Regions from separate parts of the Catenovulum adriaticum genome, predicted to be linked through region 3. Evidence: predicted binding sites of a transcription regulator. Region 3 holds the regulator's gene; each other region holds the start of a gene.
The links. The regulator sigma-54, encoded in region 3, starts transcription at its own class of promoters, with help from an activator protein. The targets are predictions, from matches to a motif close to GTTGGCACGNNNNTNGNNT.

Region 1 (7,585 bases), 1.3 Mb from region 3:
AATGACTTTTGCGGGCGCATCGGCCGGATTAAACTGTAAATTTTCTAAGGTTGAGATATAAGAAACACGTTGACCAATATCACGCGGTGCCATCACTTGTACTGAGGTTGCATCAACCGCTGTGGCTGTATTTGGCCCTACTAATTGATTTATCACATCAGCCATTCGCTTGGCGGTGGTAAAATCAGGCCGGTGCAGGTTATAAACCAAATGGTCGCCATTGCCTAAAGCCGTTTTTACCTCTCGTTCAACCAAAGCGCCATTAGCAATACGACCAACGGTTGGCGTATTAACTAATACACGCGAGCCATCTCCACCTTGTATGCCAAAACCACCAACCACTAAGCTACCTTGTGCGACAGCATAAACTTGGCCATCGATCCCCTTTAAGAAGGTTTGTAATAACGTACCGCCATTTAAACTACCGGCACTGCCGATAGAAGACACGGTAACATCTATGGTTTGGCCTGGTTTGGTAAAAGGTGGTAATGTTGCGCTAACCGCAACTGCAGCCACATTTTTAATTTTGGGTTTAACATCAGATGGCATGCTAATACCAAAATTATTAAGCATGGTTTTAAAGCTTTGTTCTGTAAAAGGACTTTGCTCGCCCGTGCCAGGTAAACCAACCACTAGGCCATAGCCCACTAATTGGTTATTTCTAATACCTTGGATACTGGCTAAATCTTTTATGCGTTGTGCTATTGCTTGATTGCTTACTATTAATAAACTTAAACTGGCTAACCAAAGCATTTTTTTATATAGAGATTTCATCGTCATCCCGCCTCTTAAAATGGCCACCAAGTGGAATAAAAGAAACTCGATAACCAACCTTGCTTATTGGCATCTGCAAACGAACCTGTTCCGCTATATTCAATTCTTGCATTCGCAATTCGATTACTGGCAACTGTATTACTACTGCTCACATCTTCAGGCCGTAATGTTCCGGTTAACCGAATATATTCTTTACCTGTATTTAACGTGAGCCATTTCTCACCTCGAACAACCAAATTGCCATTCGGTAAAATACGCGTCACATGTACAGATATTTCACCGTTAAGGCTATTGCTTTGATCAGCTTTTGAATCGCCTTTAAATTCTGTTTCGCTGCTTAAACCTAAATCAATTGGGTTACCTTTAAAGGTAACGTTTTTCCCAAAAGCGGTAAAAGGCGCCATGCTGATATCATTCTCTTTACCGTATTCCGCTTTAGCGTTTTTAGAAGCAGATGTATTTTCTTCCAACATGACAGTAATAATGTCGCCAAGACGTCTGGCTTTGCTGTCTGAGTAAATATTATTGTTAGCGACAGTGCTAAACAAAGAGCCATTAGGCACAACTTGAGTCATAGTTGGAGCAGCCTCAATAGGTGCATACATAGGATCATCCGGTTCTGGTTGCTCCATCGGCGTAGAGGCACAGCCAGTTAATAACCCTGCACAGACCAATACAAAAGATTGCATGACATATATTGGTTTCATGATTTTGCTCCAAACATTTAAAATTATAGTTGCTGAACCGCTTGGCCTAACATTTGGTCAACCGATGAAATGACTTTTGAATTCATTTCAAATGCACGTTGGCTCTCTATTAAATTAACCAATTCTTCAGTGACGTTGACATTTGACGTTTCCAATGCACCTTGAATGGTTAAACCTAAGCCATCAACACCGGGAACCCCTTGAACTGGAGCTCCACTAACCGCTGTTTCTTTATATAAATTTTGACCCATAGGTTGTAAGCCTGATGGATTAATAAAATCAGACACCGTTAACTGGCCGATAACTGCATTATCAGCTTCGCCCGGCAAGGTAACTGAAACTTCTCCATCTTGTGACACCGTTATAGACTGTGCGTTTTCAGGCACAACAATATTAGGTTGTAATAAAAAACCCGCACCTGATGTCACCATTTGACCTTCTTCATCTAAAGTAAACTGGCCATTTCGGGTATAAGCTATGGTGCCGTCAGGCTGTAAAACCTCGAAAAAACCTTTACCTTGAATCATCATATCGAGCGAGTTTTCAGTAGTTTGCATATTGCCTTGACTAAAGTTTTTTTGAGTCGCTACTACTTTAGAACCTGCCCCCAACATTAACCCATTAGGCAATTCAGTATCTTGTGAAGAACGACCACCTGGCTGATTTATGTTTTGATATAATAAATCTTCAAAAATAGCTCGGCTTTTTTTAAAACCAATCGTACTGGCATTGGCTAAATTATTAGAAATAACCGAAATATCAGTTTGGGTTGCATCAAGTCCGGTTTTACTAATCCAGAGAGCTGAGTGCATAATAACCTCCTGAGCATTAGCTCAATTAAAAAACTCGCATTAAAGCGTCTGACTGCTGATCTATCGTTTCCGCTTGTTTCATCATCTTAGTTTGCATTTCAAATTGACGTTGCAGCGAAACCATATCAACCATGGCACTAACCGCATTTACATTACTGGACTCTAATGCGCCTTTAACAATTTTAACGTCTGGCGATGCATCACAAAATCCACATAATTCAAATTCTTGCTGGTCTTTTGGGCGAAATAAACCATCATTTTTCTTATCTAACTGAAAATCATCGTCTGGTTTAATCAGCTTAATTCGGTCCACGTCTTCTAAAAAATTAGCGGGTGCGCCTTGAGGCCTCACCACTATGGAGCCATCTAAACCTATTTCTACCTTATCAACTGGTACAGGCAAAATAATAGGGCCGCCTTCCCCTAATACAGGGTTGCCTCGCGCTGTAGTCAGCATGCCTTCAGGGGTTATTTGCAAATTACCAGCGCGGGTATAAGCTTCGTCCCCTTGGTTATCCTGAACAGCCATCCAACCATCTCCTTGAATTGCAATATCCAAATCTCGTCCGGTTGTAATTAAAGTTCCACCAGCCATATTTTGCGCTGGCCTTTCGGTCATTGAAAATACTCGAGTTGGTAAACCTTCACCAAAAGCTTGCATGCTTCGGGCCTGTGCCATATCAGCTTTAAAACCTATGGTTTTTACATTGGCTAAATTGTTGGCTTGCATAGAAACATTGAGCAGATTTTGCTTTGCTCCGCTCGCTGCAATATATAACATTTTATCCATATCGACTGCCGTTGATTATTTGACGTACAATAGATAAAGCAAACGGCATACCAATTTAACAAATAATAGAATATTTAAATTAAGTTATTGAAATTACTTAAGATATAAACTTAGCTTTTAGGGAAGAAAAGGCTAGCCAGTTTATTGACGATAATCGTCTAGCTAAAATTAACTGCCAGCTGAAGGATGCTAAATAAAAATAAAAAAGCCACAGTAAATGTGGCTTTGAGTTGACTGGTGTTGAACTGTCAGATTCGATAAAGTTATTATCGAATCTGCAAAATATTTTGTTGTAATTGTGAGTTCACATCTAAAGCTCTTGAGTTAGCTTGAAATGATTTTTGAGCAGTTATCAAATCAACTAATTCTTGGGTAATATCCACATTTGATTGCTCAAGTGCAGATGAAACAACACTACCAAAAGTACCTGTATTGGCTTCACCGGCTAAAGCTTGCCCCGATGAAATCGTCTCTTTCCAACTGGTGTTACCAATTTGCTGCAAACCTTGCTCATTGGCAAATCGCACCAATGCTACCCGACCTAAAAAATCAACTGTGCCGTTAGAATAATTCGCTGAAACTAAACCATCATCGCCAATACTCACACCGGTTAATCGCCCGACGGTTGCGCCGTCTTGCTCAAGCGAGGTCACTTCAAACGCAGAGGCAAATTGAGTCGGATCTTGAAAATCTAAAGTAATCTGCTGCGCTGGATTTGCCCCGTTGGTTAAAACACCTGCTTGACCCGCATTTGGGCCCAATTCTTGAGTTTGAATGAAAGGTTCAGCATCAACCCCTGGGAAATACCCATTAACCGACTGAACTATCCCTTGATTATCAAACACTATAGGTACACCGACAAAATCGCCATCACCTGCACCATAACCTGTCGGTGCTGCAGTCACTGTTCCACCCGCATCCGGATCTGTCGCCCCTGTCGCGGTGCCATTTAAATCAACCGGGATAGGATTACCATTATCATCTGCGTCAATTGACATAAAAACATGCCAGCGATTAATTGGTGGCGCAGCAGCTGCCCCCGCTTCATCTTTAACATAATAAGTGGTTTGAATATGGCTCTCACCTAAAGAGTCATAAACCGTCACAGATGAAGATGCATGATAAGTTGAATTATCATTTGGATTAAATAATGCTGGGTCCAGCGGAGTTGAAGTAGAATCTACGTTAAATGTCATCTCTACTTCACTGGTTTCAATCGGCACACCTGCTGAGTCAGGTATTCGTAATGCATCTGTGGTGCTTAAAGAAACCCCTTGTGATGTACCATCTTCATTAACTGGATAAACCTGTAAATAATTACCTTGGTTAGTCACCACAAAATTATCTTCATTCAATTTAAAATTACCAGCTCGAGTAAAAGTGTTATCACGTGAAGTTAACTCTGGCGTAGTGGCAAAAAAACCATTACCAGTAATTGCCAAATCTAGCGAGTTAGTTGTAAATTTTAAGCTACCCTGGCTAAATTGCTGAGCAACGACCGCCGTTAAACCGCCATCACCCACTTTTGTTTTACCGCCGCCAAATACACTACTGGCATATACATCAGCAAATTCAGCTCTCGAGCCCTTGAAGCCGGTTGTATTTGAGTTTGCAATGTTATTTGCGGTTGTATTTAAATCTTTTTGCGAAACCGAAATACCACTAAGCGCAATGTTAAAAGACATAAGTTTTCACCTCTTTAAGTTACTGCCGCTTAAGATGCGACTTCAAGAATATCATCCATCGAAAAACTACCTAAACCAGATAAGTTCAATGAAAGTTTATTACCACTACCAAAGCTAACGCTATTTACACTAGAGTAAGCACCTACTTTAATGTCATTTCGCTCGCCACTACTCGGGTTTATACCCGTTGCATTTAACGTATATAAACCAGATGGCATTTGATTACCGTCGGCATCTAAACCATCCCAATAAAAACCTGCTGGCCCTTCTGAAACCGCACCAACCTCAATGGTATTAACCACTTTACCGCTGCTATCTGTAACCTCAACTCGAATATCATTCATGCCGTTTTCCATCATTAATTGACCAGACATGCCATAATTTTCTTCATCAAACTGAAATAGCGGAACTTCGTTGCTTTCAACCAGTACTGTCTGTCCTACCATTGAAGAGGCTTGCAATGCATTATTAGAAGTTTGACTCGATGACGAATTTTCTAGGAATTCCGAAAACTGACTAGTAAAAGTATCAAACTTATTGCCTAAATCACTAATACCGTCCGCCATGGTGAAATTTGTCATTTGCGAGATCATTTCATCATTGCTGGTTGGATTGGTTGGATCTTGAGCTGCTAATTGGGTGGTTAACAAAGCAAAAAAGTCTTCTTGTTGTAATGCTTTATTACCTGTGTCTTCAGGCACTTTGGTGCCTTCATTTTGTTCCCACCGTAAAGAATCAGTATAGGATGTATCAACGCTACTCATATCAGTTATCCTTATTGACCTTGACCTATTCGCAAGGTTCGAGAAAGCATTTTTTTAGCGGCATCTGCAATTTGAATATTAGTTTGGTAACTACGTGATGCTGAAATCATATTCGCCATTTCTTCCATCACATTCACATTTGGCTTGTAGATGTAGCCGTTTTTATCCGCCATAGGGTGGTTAGGGTTAAACTCAACCTGCAAAGGCTTGTCGCTTTCGACAATGCCAAGTACTTTTACGCCAACATTCTCTGTATTATCCATATTATTTTGTGCACGACTCATTTCAGCCGCAAATACAGGTTGACGAGAGCGATATGTCTCATCTACCGATGAACTCACACTATTCGCGTTTGATAAATTACTTGCCGTGGTATTTAACCTGACAGACTGTGCACTCATGGCTGAGCCAGAAATATCAAATACATTAAATAAGCTACTCATTATGGTTGCCCACCCTTAATTGCTTTTTTCAAACTAGAAATTTTATCTGTCATAAATTGAACACTGGCATTAAACCTAACCTGGTTTTGTAAAAATTCATTTCGTTCAGCTTGCAGATCAACTGTATTACCATCTCCGGTATCCGGTTGATTTGGCGTTCTGAACTGTAAGCCGTCGTTCATCTGACTGCTGACTGAAATATGTTTATCATTGGTGCGCTCAAGCGACGTTGTATAGCGATGACGCGCGCCAGATAAGGCTTCCGAAAAGTTAAAGTCTTTAGCTTTATAGCCGGGTGTATCTGCATTAGCGATATTACTGGCCAACACTTCAGAGCGCTCAGTTCTTAATTGAATCGCTTGAGGATGCACGCCAAAAGCTTTATCGAAAGAAATCGCCATTTTTTTGTCTCCTAAACTCACATGTTTAGAATAAAGCAAATAAAATGCCAACCAGCTTAAGCAATAAAAACTAAAAAAATAACCAAATAATATCAGTGAGTTAAAACTAATGTAGAAAGGATTTAATTATAAAGGTGAGAGATTAGCGACAAAAGAGAGTCAATCATTGCCGCCTTAAACATGAAGCGGCAATGGCTGTTGGTATGTTAGTTTTTTAACCGGTAAACAATACCAGGGTTACACCTTTGCATTACAAAGTCGTCACTTAACCCCGAAATAGACTCCGAAGCCCCTAAAAATAGATAACCATCTGGGTTTAGTGCTTTTGAAAATTGTTTCAAAATTTTTGCTTTATTTTGTGCAGAAAAATAAATAAGCACATTTCGACAAAAAATAATATCAAACTTACCTAGCAAGCTATAGCTGTCTAATAAGTTCATCTGCCTAAAATTAACCATTTGGGTAATGTTAGGTTTTAATGTCATACAACCTGACTCAATTGATGCTTGAAAAAATTGTTGTTTACGCTGCGGGGATAAACCACGAGCTAACGCTAGCGAGTCGTAGGTAGCATTTTTACAAAGTTCCAGCATACTCGGCGAAATATCGGTACCTAATATTTGAACTTTGCAAGCGTTGGCTTTACGTTGCTGGTGCTCTGCAGACGCCATAGCAATAGAGTATGGCTCTTGTCCTGATGAAGCGGCCGCAGACCAAACTTTCACAGTTTTAAATTTACCATCGTATTGCGGAAAAATATCTTTAGCTAGCACTTCAAACGGGTAGGAGTCTCTAAACCATAAGGTTTCATTCGTTGTCATTGCATCGACAACAGCGGCACGGAGTTGCCGCTCTGTCATACTCATCGCTCGGTTAATCACATCTGAAATTGTGGCCACATTAAACTTGCTAATTAATGGTGTTAAACGACTTTTAACTAAATATTGCTTGTTTTCACCAAGCACTATGCCACATTGATGTTCTAAAAATGTGCAGAATTTTCTATAGTCTTCCGAGCTTATATTTTTATCAAGCACAAACGATCCCTAATTTAAACATTTAACCATTTTTGAACTGCACCCGCTAATTCGTCTGGGTTAAACTTTGCAATAAAATCATCCGCACCTACTTTTTCAACCATGGCATGATTAAAAACACCACTCAATGAGGTATGCAAAATAACTTTTAAGTTTTTCAATTTTGGATTAT
Region 2 (7,585 bases), 900 kb from region 3:
AATTATGCGCATTAGCCACCGAGATAGTGTTGACGACATGGTAAGAAAAGGGAGAGAGTGTGAAAAACAGGCTTTAGCAAGAGGGCTTAGAAACCATATTCAGAATCGCGTTATTATAAATGGTAACAAAACAATTGTATTTGATTAAACTTGTGCCATTTTGAACTTATAACAAGCAAACTCGTCTATGTTTAAATTGGGTGATATTTAATATTTACTGTTATACCTAATTCAAAAAATCACCTAGGGTATATTGGTAAACCATGGAAATAAAAAGAATATGTATATAGTGACCGTTGAGTTTGTAATTCATTCTGCTTATTTACTGCCTTTTTTAGATGCAGTATTAGAACATGCGGAATCTTCTTTACATCAAGAAGATGATTGTCAGCAATTTGATGTTAGCCAAAGTCATGAGACACCTACTCATTTCTTTTTATATGAAACCTATAAAGATGAGCAAGCCTTTCAGATGCATCTTGAAAGCCAGCATTATCTAACCTTTACCAATACAGTAAAGGATTGGGTAATTAAAAAAAATATAAACACTTGGTATGCTTGTTAGATTTGTAATTTTACTAGGAGAGCATGATTAACATTTCTGTGTTGGGTGCTGGTTGGTTAGGCTTACCACTTGCATTGTCGCTTAAGCAAGCTGGAAATAAAGTAAAGGTCAGTCATAGTTCAGAGCAAGCGTGTGAAAAAACTCGATTGCAGGGCTTAGACGCTCACGTTTGTAAATTGGGCGATACGTTTAATATCACCCAAAGCCAAGCTTTATTTGAATCCGATATTCTTATTGTTACTATTCCGCCTGGGTTCAGACAAGCAACACAAGGAAAAGACTTTTTAATTAAATGGCGTCAAATTATTAATTCTGCAAATGCATCTGGCATACAAAAAATAATCATGACGAGCTCTACCGGTGTTTACCCTGATAACAATCAAATGATGCGTGAAGAAGATGCCTGCGCTCATAATGAAAAAGCTAAAATTTTATTATCTGCCGAACAATTATTGCAAAGCGAATTTAAAGGCGAGTATCTAGTAGTAAGATTAGGTGGTCTGTTTGGTGGAAATCGGCACCCAGCTCGTTTTGTTAAGCATATGAAAAAATTAAACTCTGAAGCGATTGCAAATATGCTGCATTTAGATGATGCTGTTGGTGCTATTTGTTATCTGATTGAGAAACAAGCCACAAATCAAATTTTTAATATTGTCTCGCCGAAACATCCAACAAAGGCAGTTTTTTATCAAACAGCGATACGGTATAATGATGAAAATTTAAACATGCCCCAAATAATGAATGGTGATAGTGGAAAATGCATTTCGTCTGATAAATTATTAACAATAGGTTATTGTTTCATTTATCCCAATCCATGTTCTGTCTATCAGATTATTTAGTGTCAATATCCTTTACAATTCATTCTGTTGTTTATTGAGTTTTTATTTTAAGCTTTTGTTTTTATATTAAAAATTTATTTTGGCCCTGATTTTGCTTGTATTTAACTATGCACTGTTTTAATCCATTCTAATGTCGGGAAGGACTTATGAATAAAATTATTTTAACTGTTTTTGCACTCTTGTTTTCCGGAGCATCATTTGCTGCGAACCAAACTTGGGATTTTAAAAACACAGATTCTAACTTAAATAATAACTCAACTGGAAATACCTGGAGTGATTCTCAGGGTGGGGTTGACTTAGCTGCAACAGCTTGGGCTGATACTGATGAAGAGTATGACTGTTCTGGGTTGCAGTTCGGTCTTTGGTGTTCTTCTGGTTGGAATGTGACAAATCAAGTTGAATCAGCACGTATAGATACTAATAGCCATGGTTTATTAGCATATAATCAAAATATAGATGCTCACACGATTGATAATTTCATTGACTACGACATGATATTATTATCTTTCTCTAAAGATGTGAACTTAAGTGGTATTACTTTAGGGTGGGCTTTTCCTGATAGTGATATAACTGTTGCTGCGTTTGATAGTGAACCTAGCTTGTCAGGTGAAACTTGGGATGCTGTTGCCAGCTCTGCTTCTGACATCTGGACCTTTGAAAATGTCAGCGTGAACTCTTATTATGACTTTAGTGCGGATACTGCAGGTGTTAACAGTCAGTACTGGTTAGTAGGTGCGTATAACGCTTCGTTTGAATATTTACATGATTGTATTTCTGACGCGATAAAAATTGCCGGTATTACAACTTCAACAACGACTTCAGGAAAGCCAGTGCCTGTGCCAGAACCAGCTAGTATTTTGCTCTTTTTAGCGGGTTTATTTGGTGTTATGTTAAAATATAGAAAGCAGACTAAATACTAAATTTAATTGTAGGTTTTTACCTATAGTTTATTAACTTAAATTTAAAGGTGGCATTGCCACCTTTTTTTTCGTATAAACAAACTTAAATCAAATTTAATTTTAGCGACAGGGATATTATGCGTTTAGCTTTACCCATATTTGTATTATTAGCCAGTTTAGGAGTTACCCCATTCGCATTTTCAAACGACAACAATAAAACTTACGAGGATGCTCTGGCTGCGTTTAATCAGCAAAAATATGATATAGCTTTTATTCATTTAAAAAACGAATTACAAAGAAATTCTAAAAATTTATCTGCGAAGTTGCTATATGCAAAACTATTGCTTGAAACTAATAATTATGATCAGGCAATAGACACTTTTAAAGATTGCTTGGAGTTAGGAGCTGATCCTAACCTAATCGTAATACCACTGACCTATGCATATATATTCGATCGCCAATACCAAAAGGTATTAACCCTAGCCGACAACTGGCAGTTGATTGATTCAAACGAGTTTGAATATTTACGACTTAAAGCTTCTGCTTTAGTGAGCTTAAATCAGGATGTAAAAGCTGCAGAGCTATATCAAAGGTTAAGTTTTAAATACCCTGAAAATGTTCAAGTACTAAATGGGTTTGCTTCGTTGCAGCTAAAACGGAAAAGATTAAATGACGCAAGAAGTTTGGTTGAGCAATCTTTTTTAGTTGATGAAAAAAATCCAACAACTTGGCATTTAAAAGGACGATTAGCGTTAATGCAGGGGAGTACAGAGACTGCAATACAGGCTTTTAAAGAAGGTCTTGCTCTAAGTAAAGATGACAGTGTTTTACAGCGTTCATTAATCAGTGCTCTCATAAAATCTAAACAATATGACGAAGCTCGTACCGTATTGGAAGATTTGCTCAATAAAAGTGAAGAAGACCCAAATGCTTTATTATTGATGAGTAGTTTGTTACATAAAACAGAACAATCGGATAAAGCCAGTGAAATGGAATCTGAGCTATTAAACAAATTATCTTTGTTGCCAGCTGAGCAGTTTGATGAATTACCTGAATTAAAGCTTGTAAATGGGGTGGTATCGTTTAGCCAAGGGGATTTTGAAGCGGCAAGTCGAGCAATTCAAAGTTATCTTAAAGAAAATCCAACTGACCCTAATGCGATTGCAATACTGAGTAATACTTTTATTAAATTGGATAAACCCGTTTCGGCAATGAAGCTTCTGTCCGAAAATGAACATATTATAATCAATCACTTAGATTTATCTTTACAACTCGCTCAACTTTATTTACAGCAAGCTGTATATCACAAAGCAGAATATTGGCTAGCTGAGTTAGGTCGGCTGCATCCGGACAATAACGATATTAAATTGTTGTTTGCTAAGCTTTACATGGCAAGAGGTAAAAGCGAGCAAGCTCTTGATGCATTGAATAAAATTGAATTAGATATGGAGCTGGATAAAAACTCAGAACCTTATTTATACGCAAAAGCGGTACTTATGCTTCAAAATAATAATTTTCAGTTGAGTTTAGACTTAGCCGAGCAGTTGTTGTTTATAAAGCCAAATGACTTGGATTATCTGTTGCTCAAAGCTGCAATTTTAATCAAATTAAAAAATTACCCCGATGCGAATGATTCCTTAGATTATATATTGAGTAAACAAAGTAACCATTTTTCAGCTTTGTTTAACAAGGCTAGTCTACTTAGACTTAGTGGTAAGCTTGAATCGGCAAATCAAATTATTGAACAGCTATCTAAACGCGATCCAGAACATTATCAAGTTGCGTTTTTAAACGCAGTTATTAAAGCCAACCTAGGCGAAATAGAACAAGCTATCGATATATTAAAAAGTGTTTTGATTGCAGATAAGTCTAGACTTGATGCTAGAGAGTTGTTGGTTAAACTTTATATTAAAACCAAGCAGTGGGATGATGCTTTGTCTGAAATTAACAGTTTAGACAAATTAGCCCCCCTCAATTATCAATATTTAATTGATAAAGCACTTGTATTAGTGGCTAAAGGGAATTTGACTATGGCTAGAGAGCAATTACGAGTACTGGTTGGATTGTCATTAGGGTCGGCTCAAAAATTATTTGAAATTGCGCGTTTACAAGTACAGGCTGAAGACTTTGAGCAGGCAGAGACCAGCTTTAAGCGAGCTATTTCAGCTGAATCGGATGTGCTCATTGTAAAGTTAGAGCTCGCCAAATTGTATTTAGCCACAAATCAAATTGATAGCGCTAAGACTTTGATTGAAAAGCTTTATAAATCTAAAAATGATGATACAAATGTTTTATTATTAATGGGTGATTTAAATAATTCTTTACAACAGACAGAACTGGCGTTTGAGTATTATAAAAAAGCGATTATTCAGGATCCGCAGTTTTTACAAGCTTTAGTTAAGTTATATCAACTCGCTAAATCGCGTGAGTTCTACGATAAATATGAAGCTTTCATGCTTGATTTATTGAAGCAAACCCCAGATGATTTGATAAAAAACAAACTGATTGCTGATTTTTATGTAGAACATCAAAAAAGTGAAAAAGCGAAATCACATTATGAATTTATTTTATCTAAAAACACAGACTTTCAGCGAGCGGCAATTTTAAATAATCTCGCTAATATCTATTTGAATTCCAATTTAGAGAAAGCTTTAGTTAACGTTGATAAATCCTTAGCTGTCGAACCAAAAAATCCATACAGTTTAGACACTAAAGGATGGATTTTAGTAAAGCAAAATAAACTACAATCAGGGTTAGAATTGTTACGCGAAGCTTATACGGTTAATTCGGCCAATCCATCTAATTTGTATCATATTGGTTTCACCCTAATACAATTAGAAAGGCAAGCGGAAGCAAAGCAATACTTAAAGCAAGCACTTAACTTAAATGTGGAATTTGAAGAGAAAGAATCGACAATTAATTTACTTCAATAAATAGCAAGCTGGTTTAACATTTTAAATTAGCGAATGATAATCACGGATCTGGCATTAAGTTTGATTTATAATTAACTAAACTTTCCCATTTGTGGTTATATTTTGGAGCTCAGCTTGCGTCGTTTTATTAATTGCCTATTTTATAGTTTTGTTTTTGCTACGCTTTGTGCTTGCGGCGGCTCGGGAGACTCAGCAGCAGACACTGATAACGGTGGTTCAGGTGGTGGCAATATAGCGCCTGTTTTGCAACCAAATTTGATATTCAGCGGCAACCAGTTGCCTGAAATATGCGAATTTGATGATGGACGGTTACGTAATTTTGCGCAATGTGATTTAACATTTGAGATTCAATTAGCGCAAGGCAATAAAAATGATGCGAGTTTTGCTGGCCAAGTATCAACAAATGGTGGTGATACATGGCAGAACTTATCCACTTCAACTGATTTAACCTTTAGTTTACCCGTTGCTCAATATAGTGGAGGCGTGCAAATTCGCGCCACTATGAGCTACCAGCAAATGAGCAGTCAAACTCAAGCTTTAAACTTTACCTTACTCGCCAATTCAATCAATATGTTGGACTCAGGCGATTTCGCGCAAGATAAAGCGATTTACCTTGACCCGCTAGATTTTGACGCCACGCATATTAGCCTGACATTGCCTACATGCGTGAATGAACAGCAAGATTTAAGCAAAGTGATTTTGCACAAAAATAATCGTTATTTTGTTGAGCAAAAAGCAGCAGCTCAAATTAAATTACAACGCAGTCGTTTGGCTGACAATGATACTTTGACTGCGGTTTGTATTGATGATGCGAATGCAGCAGTACAAGCGCCAGGCCAAATTCAAATTCGGTTGCAAGCTGATCCCAGCATTAACCATCCACCTATCGTGAGTTTTTCTGCTTTACCTCAAAATGTGCAAAAATATCAAAGCTTGATTCGGGATGCTCAATCGTTTGATGTTTGTATTCAAGCGTCGGATGAAGACAATGATGAATTAGCGGTATCCTTACAAGCGCAAACCGCGAGCAAATCAATAGACTTAAACTTAAATGATGAATATTGTGCGACGTTAAATACAGAAACCTTTGCCGGCGAAAATTTAAGCTTGTTTGCGACCGCCAACGATGGCACCGACACGGCTCAAGCCACTTATGAGTTGGGCCAGATTTATCCAGACACTTTGCCTGTTATCAGCGCCAATAACTCGAGTTGTCAATTAGAGCAGAGTGAACAAAAGGTTAATCTTGATTTACCTAGAGATACTGAATTTGATGATTATCAGGTTCAGGTGGTTAATGTTAATAATGGACAAGTGTTGCGTGATTTAGGCCAAGTGAATTCAGGCGAAACCACTTCAGCACAACTTAGCTTTAGTTGTGACCAACTGGGTCAAACTCAATATCAAATTGTGACGCAAAGCCGGGGTAAACAAGTGAGTAGCCAAACTTATTCACACTCAGTTACCGCCCAAGTTAATCAATTACCCGAGTTGAAATTTGAGATTGACGGCGATGTGTTAACACTAAATGAACAAGCAATTCAATACCGAGATAATCAACTGATAGAAGTTTGTGTCATCGCAGAAGATGCAGATAATGACGTGTTAACTTACAGCGTAAATTATCAGTGGGCACAAATGGATGAAATGCCATTATTGCTGAATAATGACTGTGGCCAAATTGATACGCAAGGACGAGGCGGGCAGCAGCTTAAACTGATTGGTCAAGTTGATGATGGCAGTGCTGAAATTCAAAAAATAACTGATTTAGCTAAAATTCATTCAGATACCATTCAATTTGCGGCGAGTCAAAGCCAAAGCTGTACGGTAGGCGACCCAGCGGTGAGTTATTCAGTTAATGTTAAGCCGGATTCTGAAGGTGACAATCACCAACTCACTGTGATAAATGCCGATACACAAGCCGTTATCAAAAACTTAGGCTCAGTGACCTCCGGCCAATTTGATTTGGCTTGTGATGAAATTGGCTCAACGGCTTTTCAGCTTAAAAACCAAAGCCGGGAACTAACGGCGATTTCTAACCCATATTTACATACAGTAACCGCAAGCCCTAACGAAAAACCGACACTTGAGTATCAGATCTCGGGCACTAAATTTAATGAGCAGTTTAGAGATAATAGTACGCTAGAAGTTTGTCTTGAATCTAGCGATCCTGAAGGTATGCCGGTTGAATTATCTGGTGAGATTATTTTTAAGCACCCAAGCAACAGCAATTTAGACGTCTCTCAAGAGCTGGCATTAGATAGTCAAAACTGTATGCCAGTGTCGACTTTTAATAAAGGTGGTTACGAATTAATCGTTGATTTTTTTGCATCAGATGGAGTGACTGAG
Region 3 (7,585 bases):
TGGCACTATGGTATTTAAAATAGCTAATACGGCAAGTTGACTTAAAATATCTTCGAAAAAATTAGAAACAGTGGCAGCCAACAACGCAGTTAATAGATTAACGCCTAACCAAATTGAACGCTTTTTAGTACTTTGCACTACGGGCGCGAAGGTATCTTCTTCATCATCGAGACCCGCCATGCTCATCATAGAGTGCTCAGCATCTTCACGAATAATATCGACCATATCATCAATGGTGATCCGGCCTAATAAATGATTTTGCTCATCGACGACTGCAGCTGAAACCCAGTTGTAACGTTCAAATTGCTGTGCAGCTTCAGTTTCAGGCATAGTGGCAGCAATTGGGTTAACTTCTGTATTCATTAATTGGGCAATTAATAAATCAGGTCTAGATGTGACAAGCTGGTTTAAGCTAACTTCACCAATTAAAATATCATCTTGATCAACCACATATAAACTGTCGGTATTTTTAGGCAACTCCGCACGCATTCTTAAATAACGCAGTACAACTTCTACGGTTACGTCTGGTCTGATCGTTACCGTATCTGTATTCATTACCGAGCCCGCAGTAAATTCTTCGTAGGCTAGGGCGGCTTCTGCTCTGTGTCTATCTTGATGATCAAGTGAATTTAGTACTTCTTGGTAGAGTTCATCAGGTAAGCTTCGGAGTACTTGTGCTAGGTCATCCGTGTCCATGCCTTCGGTTGCTTCTGCAACCGCTTCTGGCATCATTTGACGAACAATGCTGGTTCTTACATCTTCACTGAGTTCTTCTAGTATTTCACCGTGAAACTCTGAATCAATTAATTGCCAAAATGCAAAACGGGTTTTTACAGGCGTTGACTCTAAAATAAAGGCAACATCAACCGCCGGCATATTATGCAGCGCATTACGAACATGAACAAACATTCCGCGATTTAACGCCGCGGTTAATTCAAGTAATGTTTGATTAGATAAGCTATGCTCGTAGGCTTCTGGCATTTTTCTTGTTATGCTCCCGGTGCAGGTTAAGAGAGGAATGTTTGTTCTATGGCGATTTCAAATGCTTTGTCTATAGTCTACCTAAAGTGTTAAAAAATGGCTATATAAGAAATGCTTAGATAACCTTAACTCGGGTTAAGGTTGTCTATTATTCGCCTTCATTAAATCTGGCGTTTATTAAATTTTCGACCGCATCAAGCGCTGCCGCTGCATCTTCGCCTTCACATTGCACTTGAATTTCACAGCCTGTTGCGCCAGATAATAATAACAATCCCATCACGCTGTTGGCGCTAGCCGTTTTACCTTCGCAGGTAATTTCAATTTTGCTTTGGTAAGTTTGAGCCAGTTGCACTAGCTGAGTGGCAGCTCGAGCGTGTAAACCTAATTTATTTTTAATAAAAAGCGTTTTAGAGGCTTGGTTCATATGGTTTTTCTTATTTAGTGTTTAGATTGCTCACGATGCACAATAGAAACGTCTGATTGTGATGCGGCAAAATACCAGCCCAGTTCTTCAGCAATATAGACAGATCTATGCTTGCCGCCAGTACAGCCTATGGCTACAGTCACATAGCTGCGATTATTTTGTTCTAGCATAGGTAGCCAAGATTCAATACAGTCAGTGATTTTGTTGATAAAGCCTTTGACTTCATCATGATTTTTTAAAAATGCTTGGACGGGTTTATCTAAGCCGGTCATGGGCCTGAGCGATTCATCCCAATGAGGATTAGGTAAAAAGCGGGCGTCAAACACATAATCAGCGTCAGTAGGAATACCATATTTAAAGCCAAAAGATTGAAAAACCAATTTTAAATGGCCTGCTTTTTTATTTAATACTTTGTTCGTAATTATTTTATTTAAATCATGGATGCTAAGTTCGCTACTATCGATAAAAAGGTCGCTTATTTCTCTAATTGGGCTTAACAGCTCACCTTCTTCTTTTATGGCTTCATCCAAACTTAAACTGGCTTGAGTGATAGATAAAGGGTGCATTCGTCTAGTTTCAGAATAGCGTTTAAGCAAAGTTCTGTCGCTGGCATCCATGTAAACAACAATAATATCACTGGATGCTTTAAGTTGAGCAATAATTTGAGCTAAATCATGCTGCCAGTCTGATAAGTTTCTGATATCTAGGTTAAGTGCAACATGTGTATATTTACCTTTTAATGCTTCAGGTAAAAATGGCAATAATTGTATTGGGATATTATCAATACAATAAAAACCAGCGTCTTCTAGTTGGTCTAGCGCGGTCGATTTTCCTGAGCCTGAACGGCCGGATAATATGACAAGCTGTTGCATTATGCTTATTCCGTAATAGCTTGATATAGCTCTTGGTTGGTTTGTGCTGTTCTGATTTTTTTTAAAATCGCTTTGTCAGAAAGTTTTTCTGCGACAGCCGCAAGGGATTTTAAATGCGCTTTACATTCTGCTTCAGGTACTAGTAAGGCAAAAAATACATTCACTGGTTGGTTATCAATTGCATCGTAGCTAATTGCAGTTTCTGCTGTTATTAATACCGCAACCGTTTGATCTGAATGAGCTAATCGGCCATGGGGTAGGGCAATGCCATTACCTATACCTGTGCTGCCTAACCGTTCACGTTGCATAAGCGCATCTAAAATTTCTTGTTCTGGAACTGCGGTGAGTTGCTTAGCCGCAATTTGACTGATGAGTTCTAGTACTCGTTTTTTACTGGTTACAGGGACTGCACTAGCAGTGCAGTCCAAGCTTAAAAAAGATTGAATATCCATTAATGATGCTTCATTTTCTCTTTGTGTTTAATGACTTGTCTATCAAGTTTATTGATAAGGGAATCAATTGCAGCATACATATCGGTATGCTCGGCATTGGCGAATACTTCTCCGCCTGATAAGTGTAAGGTTGCTTCAGCAGTCTGGCTTAGCTTCTCAACATTCAGGATAACATGCACATTGTTGATATGATCAAAATGGCGTTCTAGCTTGGCAAACTTGGTATCGACATAATCACGTAATGCAGTTGTGATATCGACATGATGACCAGTTAAATTGATTTGCATAGACTTTTCCTTCTGGTTTACAGCCTACAATAGGCTTTTTCGTTGATTAGATGGCGGAATAGATAGCGACTCTCGGTATTTAGCAATGGTTCTACGAGCCACTTTTATACCTTGGTCGGCTAGCAATTCAGCTATCTTGCTATCACTTAACGGCTTTGCTGGGTTTTCAGCAGAAACAAGTTTTTTGATAAGTGCCCTAATCGCGGTCGATGAACACTCCCCACCGTTTTCAGTGCTGACATGGCTTGAGAAGAAATACTTCAATTCAAAAATACCGGCTGGAGTATGTAAGTATTTTTGCGTTGTTACTCGTGAAATAGTTGATTCGTGCATTTCTACTTCTTCGGCAACATCATTCAGCACCATAGGTTTCATGGCTTCTTCGCCATGTTCAAAAAAATCTTGTTGTTGTTTTACAATACAACGCGCAACTTTAAGTAAAGTCTCATTTCGGCTTTCTAAACTTTTTATAAACCATTTGGCTTCTTGCATATGTGAGCGAATAAACTGGCTATCGGCCGTATTACGAGCTGTTTTTGACATAGCTGCATATTCTGCGTTTAACCTAAGTTTAGGCACACTTTCTGGATTTAGCTCTACAATCCATTTATTTTTTATCTTTTTAACTGAGACGTCAGGCACAATGTATTGAGCCTCTTCTGCGACAACGCTATTACCCGGTCTTGGGTTTAACGATTGTATCAGCTTCATGATTTGTTTTAAGTCATCTTCTTTTAGCTTGGCTTTTCTTAATAACGTTCGATAATCACGGTTGCCTAGTAGGGCAATGTAATTTTTGATGACTAACTTAGCTTCATTTAGCCATGGTGTGTCGTCAGCGAATTGGTTTAATTGAATTAATAAGCACTCTTGTGTGGTTCGAGATGCGACACCTATCGGGTCAAATACTTGAATGCGTTTAAGTACGCACTCTACCTCATCTAACTCTACTTCTTCATTGCCTAAGCTTTCTAAAATATCTTCTGCGCTGACAGTCAGGTAGCCTGAATCATCAATTGCATCAATGATGGCTATGGCGATGCCACGATCGAGTGGAGAAAAGGGGGTTAAATCCATTTGCCATAAAAGGTGATCTCGGATCGAGTCTATGGTTTCGCCTTGGTAAACGGTATCTTCATCTGAGCTGTAGTTGCTTGAACTTGAATTACTGCTACTGCCTTGAGTGAAATGGTCGTCCCATGTGCTATCAGTTGGTAGTTGATCGGGAATATCCTGATTAGTCATTTCATCATGACTATCACGAACCGAATATTCATCTTGTTCGCCGTTTTCTTGGTTGTTATTTTCTTTGCGGTTTTGATCTTCTTTTTGTTTTTTGGTCTGGTTATATTCTTCAAGCGATTCGAAGTCGTCCTGTGGTTCATCCGTTTCTAAAAGCGGATTGCCATCAAGCGCTTCTTGAATTTCTTGTTGTAGGTCTAACGATGACAGTTGCAGTAGACGAATCGCCTGCTGCAATTGAGGAGTCATGGTTAAATGCTGACCAAATTTTAACTGAATTGATTGCTTCATTATAATTTAAACTGCTCGCCTAAATATACATCTCGGACTTGCTGGTTGCTTAGCACTTGTTCTGGGCTGCCCGATGCAATAAGTTGCCCTTGACTCACTATATACGCTTTTTCGCAGACATCCAAAGTTTCTCTCACATTATGATCGGTAATTAAAACGCCTAAGCCTCTTTCTTTTAAATGAGTAATTATGCGTTTTATATCAATTACAGAAATAGGATCAACCCCTGCAAAAGGTTCATCTAATAAAATAAACTGTGGATCTGCGGCTAATGCTCTGGCTATTTCAACTCTACGCCTTTCACCACCGGATAAAGACATACCTTCACTATCTCGGATATGGGTAATATGAAACTCTTCTAGTAACTCTTCTAGTTTATCTTTCTTTTGCTGCTGGTTTATATCTTTTCGCATTTCTAATATGGAAAAAATATTTTGGGTAACCGTTAATTTTTTAAAAATAGATGATTCTTGTGGCAAGTAACCAACGCCTGAGCGTGCACGTTCATGCATTGGGTAATAGGTGATATTGGTATCGTCTATTAATACTTCGCCTTGGTCATTTTCGACCAAGCCAACAATCATATAAAATGTGGTTGTTTTACCGGCCCCATTTGGCCCTAGTAAGCCAACAATGCTGCCAGAATCGACAGACAAAGAAACATTTTTTACGACTTGCTTTTTTTTATACGCTTTTGCCAAATTATTTGCAATTAACTGTGCCATTAATCATCACTTTTTGGAGTTAGTACGGTTCTGACTCGGTTACCACTAGTTTGTTCGGATGAAGCCACTAATTTTTGGAGTGTTAAATTATATTCAATTTTATCACCACTCACTTGGCTACCTTGCTGTGCAATTTGTGCGTTACCCGTTAAGGTTAATATTCGATCGTCTACTCGGTAATGAATTTGATTTGCTTTGGCTGTTAGTACCGCGCCGTTTTCAAGCTCTTGTTGATAGTGCGCAGGGCTACCAGTTGCAATCAATATATCTTGATCTTGTTCAGGGTTTAGGCCTTTCAAAACTTGCAATTTGGATGATTGCATCAATAAAGAACCTTGTGACACTTCCACTTTGCCACTAAAGGTTAAGGTATTAGTTTTTATATCTAATTGTTGATTTTGCGCATCAATAACAATATTTTCCTTAAAATCTGATTCAAGGGCAAAGCTATTAAAATGTAGGGCAATTAGGCCTAGTACGAGCTGTTTATTTAACAAGATAAGTCGCCTGAACATGTTGAGTTAATTCAAATTCTTTAGTGTTTAGGTTGCCTTTTAATCCTTTTCCAGAAACCTTTAATTTATTACCTTGGGCATTCACTTGTGCTTTGCTGGTAATTGTATGTTGGGTTAAATCCATATTAAGCCGCGACACATTAATTTCGTTTAGCCAATCGGTTGGTTGAGTCGATTTAACTAATACATTGCCTTCAAGTTCCAAATGGCGGTTATCGTAAATACCGCTTTCGTTTGCTGTGAGTACCCAATTTGATTCTTGCATATCTGAATATAAAACATATTCAGGGTGCTGAAAATAAGTAAATTCAAGTTCTTGGTAATATTCGAGGTTTTCAGCTTTTAGTTGCGTTTGTTTGTTACCTGTTGAGTTATATGTTACCTGAGTAAATTGTTTTATTTGATAATCAGGCTGGGTAACTTGCTCCACTTTATTGGGCGTTAAGTCTTCAGTTGACCATTGACGCCAAAAATACTGACTAACGGCGACTATGACTAAAACAGATAACAGCAATTGCTTCATACACTCATACCTTGCGCTTGAGCTAATATACCTCGAGTTTCTAATAATATATCACAAGCTTCCCGCACAGCGCCAAACCCACCACGAGTTTTAGTGGTGTAATGAGCTAACGATAAAATAAGTGGGTGAGCATCGGCCACGGCAATGGCTAATCCGACTTTTTGCATAACGGTTAAATCGGGAACATCATCTCCAATATAGGCTACCTCATCGGCGCTTAATGCAAGTTGCTGACATAATAAGTCAAAAGCTTTAGTTTTATCTTCTTGGCCTTGATATATATGCTGTACCCCTAATGATGTCATGCGTTTTTCAACAATATTGGATTTTCGGCCGGTAATGACGGCAACTTGAATACCTGCATTAATGATAGCTTTGATTCCAAATCCGTCTCGCGTATGAAAGGCTTTAAGTTCTTCGCCTTGGTTTCCAAGGTAAATTCGGCCATCTGAAAATACGCCATCAATATCACAAATTAATAATTTTGTTTGTTGAAATTGATAGGCAACGTCAGGTGTAATAAGACCATAAATGGTGTTAGATATCATTAATCAAATTTCTCATTGTTAGTTTTGAATTAAATAACCTTAGCTTTTAATAAATCGTGAATATTAATAGCCCCAACTGGTTGATCGTTTTGATCTATCACGATAAAGCCATTTACCTTTTTATCTTCCATTAATTTAAGGGCTTCAGCCGCTAGCATATCTGGCGTAACCGTTACTCCACCAGTTGTCATTACTTTTGATATAGCGGTGTCGTGTATATTGATTTTTTTATCTAAAGTTCGGCGTAAATCACCATCGGTAAATATACCAATGAGTTTATTTTGTTGGTCTATTACTGCCGCAAAGCCTAAACTTTTTTGTGAAATTTCAAGTAACGCTTCAGCAATAGTAACCGTTTGATTGACCACGGGTAATTGCTCGTCGGCGTGCATTAAATCTTTTACTTTTAGGAGCAATTTTCGTCCGAGAGAACCTAATGGATGAGAAAACGCAAAATCTTCAGCTGAAAAGTTGCGAGCATCTAGCAGGGTGATTGCTATTGCATCTCCCATCACTACCGCTGCAGTTGTACTCGCGGTCGGGGCGAGACCAAGCGAGCAGGCTTCTTGATCAGCTTTTACTAAAATATGAACATTAGATAGCTCAGCTAAACTCGATTTTTTATTGCTAGTGAGTGCAATCATTTTTGCGCCAATACGTTTTATCACGGGCACTATGGTCATAATTTCATTGCTTTCACCTGAATTTGATAAGGCGATCACGAT

Region 1: a site for sigma-54 is predicted at 3,120-3,138, ahead of flgF (flagellar basal-body rod protein FlgF). Genes of this name have one in related genera too.
Region 2: a site for sigma-54 is predicted at 1,483-1,501, ahead of xdp1 (exosortase-dependent surface protein XDP1). Genes of this name have one in related genera too.

The regions. Positions count from the first base shown of each region.
Region 1 is NZ_CP109965.1:2,207,306-2,214,890, forward strand. Features, by position in the region: gene OLW01_RS09560 (flagellar basal body P-ring protein FlgI) at 1-753, opposite strand, end outside; gene flgH (flagellar basal body L-ring protein FlgH) at 789-1,481, opposite strand; gene flgG (flagellar basal-body rod protein FlgG) at 1,505-2,293, opposite strand; gene flgF (flagellar basal-body rod protein FlgF) at 2,319-3,083, opposite strand; gene flgE (flagellar hook protein FlgE) at 3,350-4,768, opposite strand; gene OLW01_RS09585 (flagellar hook assembly protein FlgD) at 4,798-5,532, opposite strand; gene flgC (flagellar basal body rod protein FlgC) at 5,544-5,975, opposite strand; gene flgB (flagellar basal body rod protein FlgB) at 5,975-6,376, opposite strand; gene OLW01_RS09600 (CheR family methyltransferase) at 6,583-7,413, opposite strand; gene OLW01_RS09605 (chemotaxis protein CheV) at 7,428-7,585, opposite strand, start outside.
Region 2 is NZ_CP109965.1:2,656,257-2,663,841, reverse strand. Features, by position in the region: gene purU (formyltetrahydrofolate deformylase) at 1-148, shown strand, start outside; gene OLW01_RS11630 (putative quinol monooxygenase) at 281-565, shown strand; gene OLW01_RS11625 (NAD-dependent epimerase/dehydratase family protein) at 589-1,404, shown strand; gene xdp1 (exosortase-dependent surface protein XDP1) at 1,551-2,324, shown strand; gene prsT (XrtA/PEP-CTERM system TPR-repeat protein PrsT) at 2,441-5,236, shown strand; gene OLW01_RS11610 (glycoside hydrolase family 30 protein) at 5,351-7,585, shown strand, end outside.
Region 3 is NZ_CP109965.1:358,391-365,975, forward strand. Features, by position in the region: gene mgtE (magnesium transporter) at 1-981, opposite strand, end outside; gene OLW01_RS01500 (HPr family phosphocarrier protein) at 1,130-1,405, opposite strand; gene rapZ (RNase adapter RapZ) at 1,420-2,277, opposite strand; gene ptsN (PTS IIA-like nitrogen regulatory protein PtsN) at 2,283-2,729, opposite strand; gene hpf (ribosome hibernation promoting factor) at 2,729-3,016, opposite strand; gene OLW01_RS01520 (RNA polymerase factor sigma-54) at 3,041-4,549, opposite strand; gene lptB (LPS export ABC transporter ATP-binding protein) at 4,549-5,274, opposite strand; gene lptA (lipopolysaccharide transport periplasmic protein LptA) at 5,274-5,771, opposite strand; gene lptC (LPS export ABC transporter periplasmic protein LptC) at 5,761-6,312, opposite strand; gene kdsC (3-deoxy-manno-octulosonate-8-phosphatase KdsC) at 6,309-6,860, opposite strand; gene OLW01_RS01545 (KpsF/GutQ family sugar-phosphate isomerase) at 6,890-7,585, opposite strand, start outside.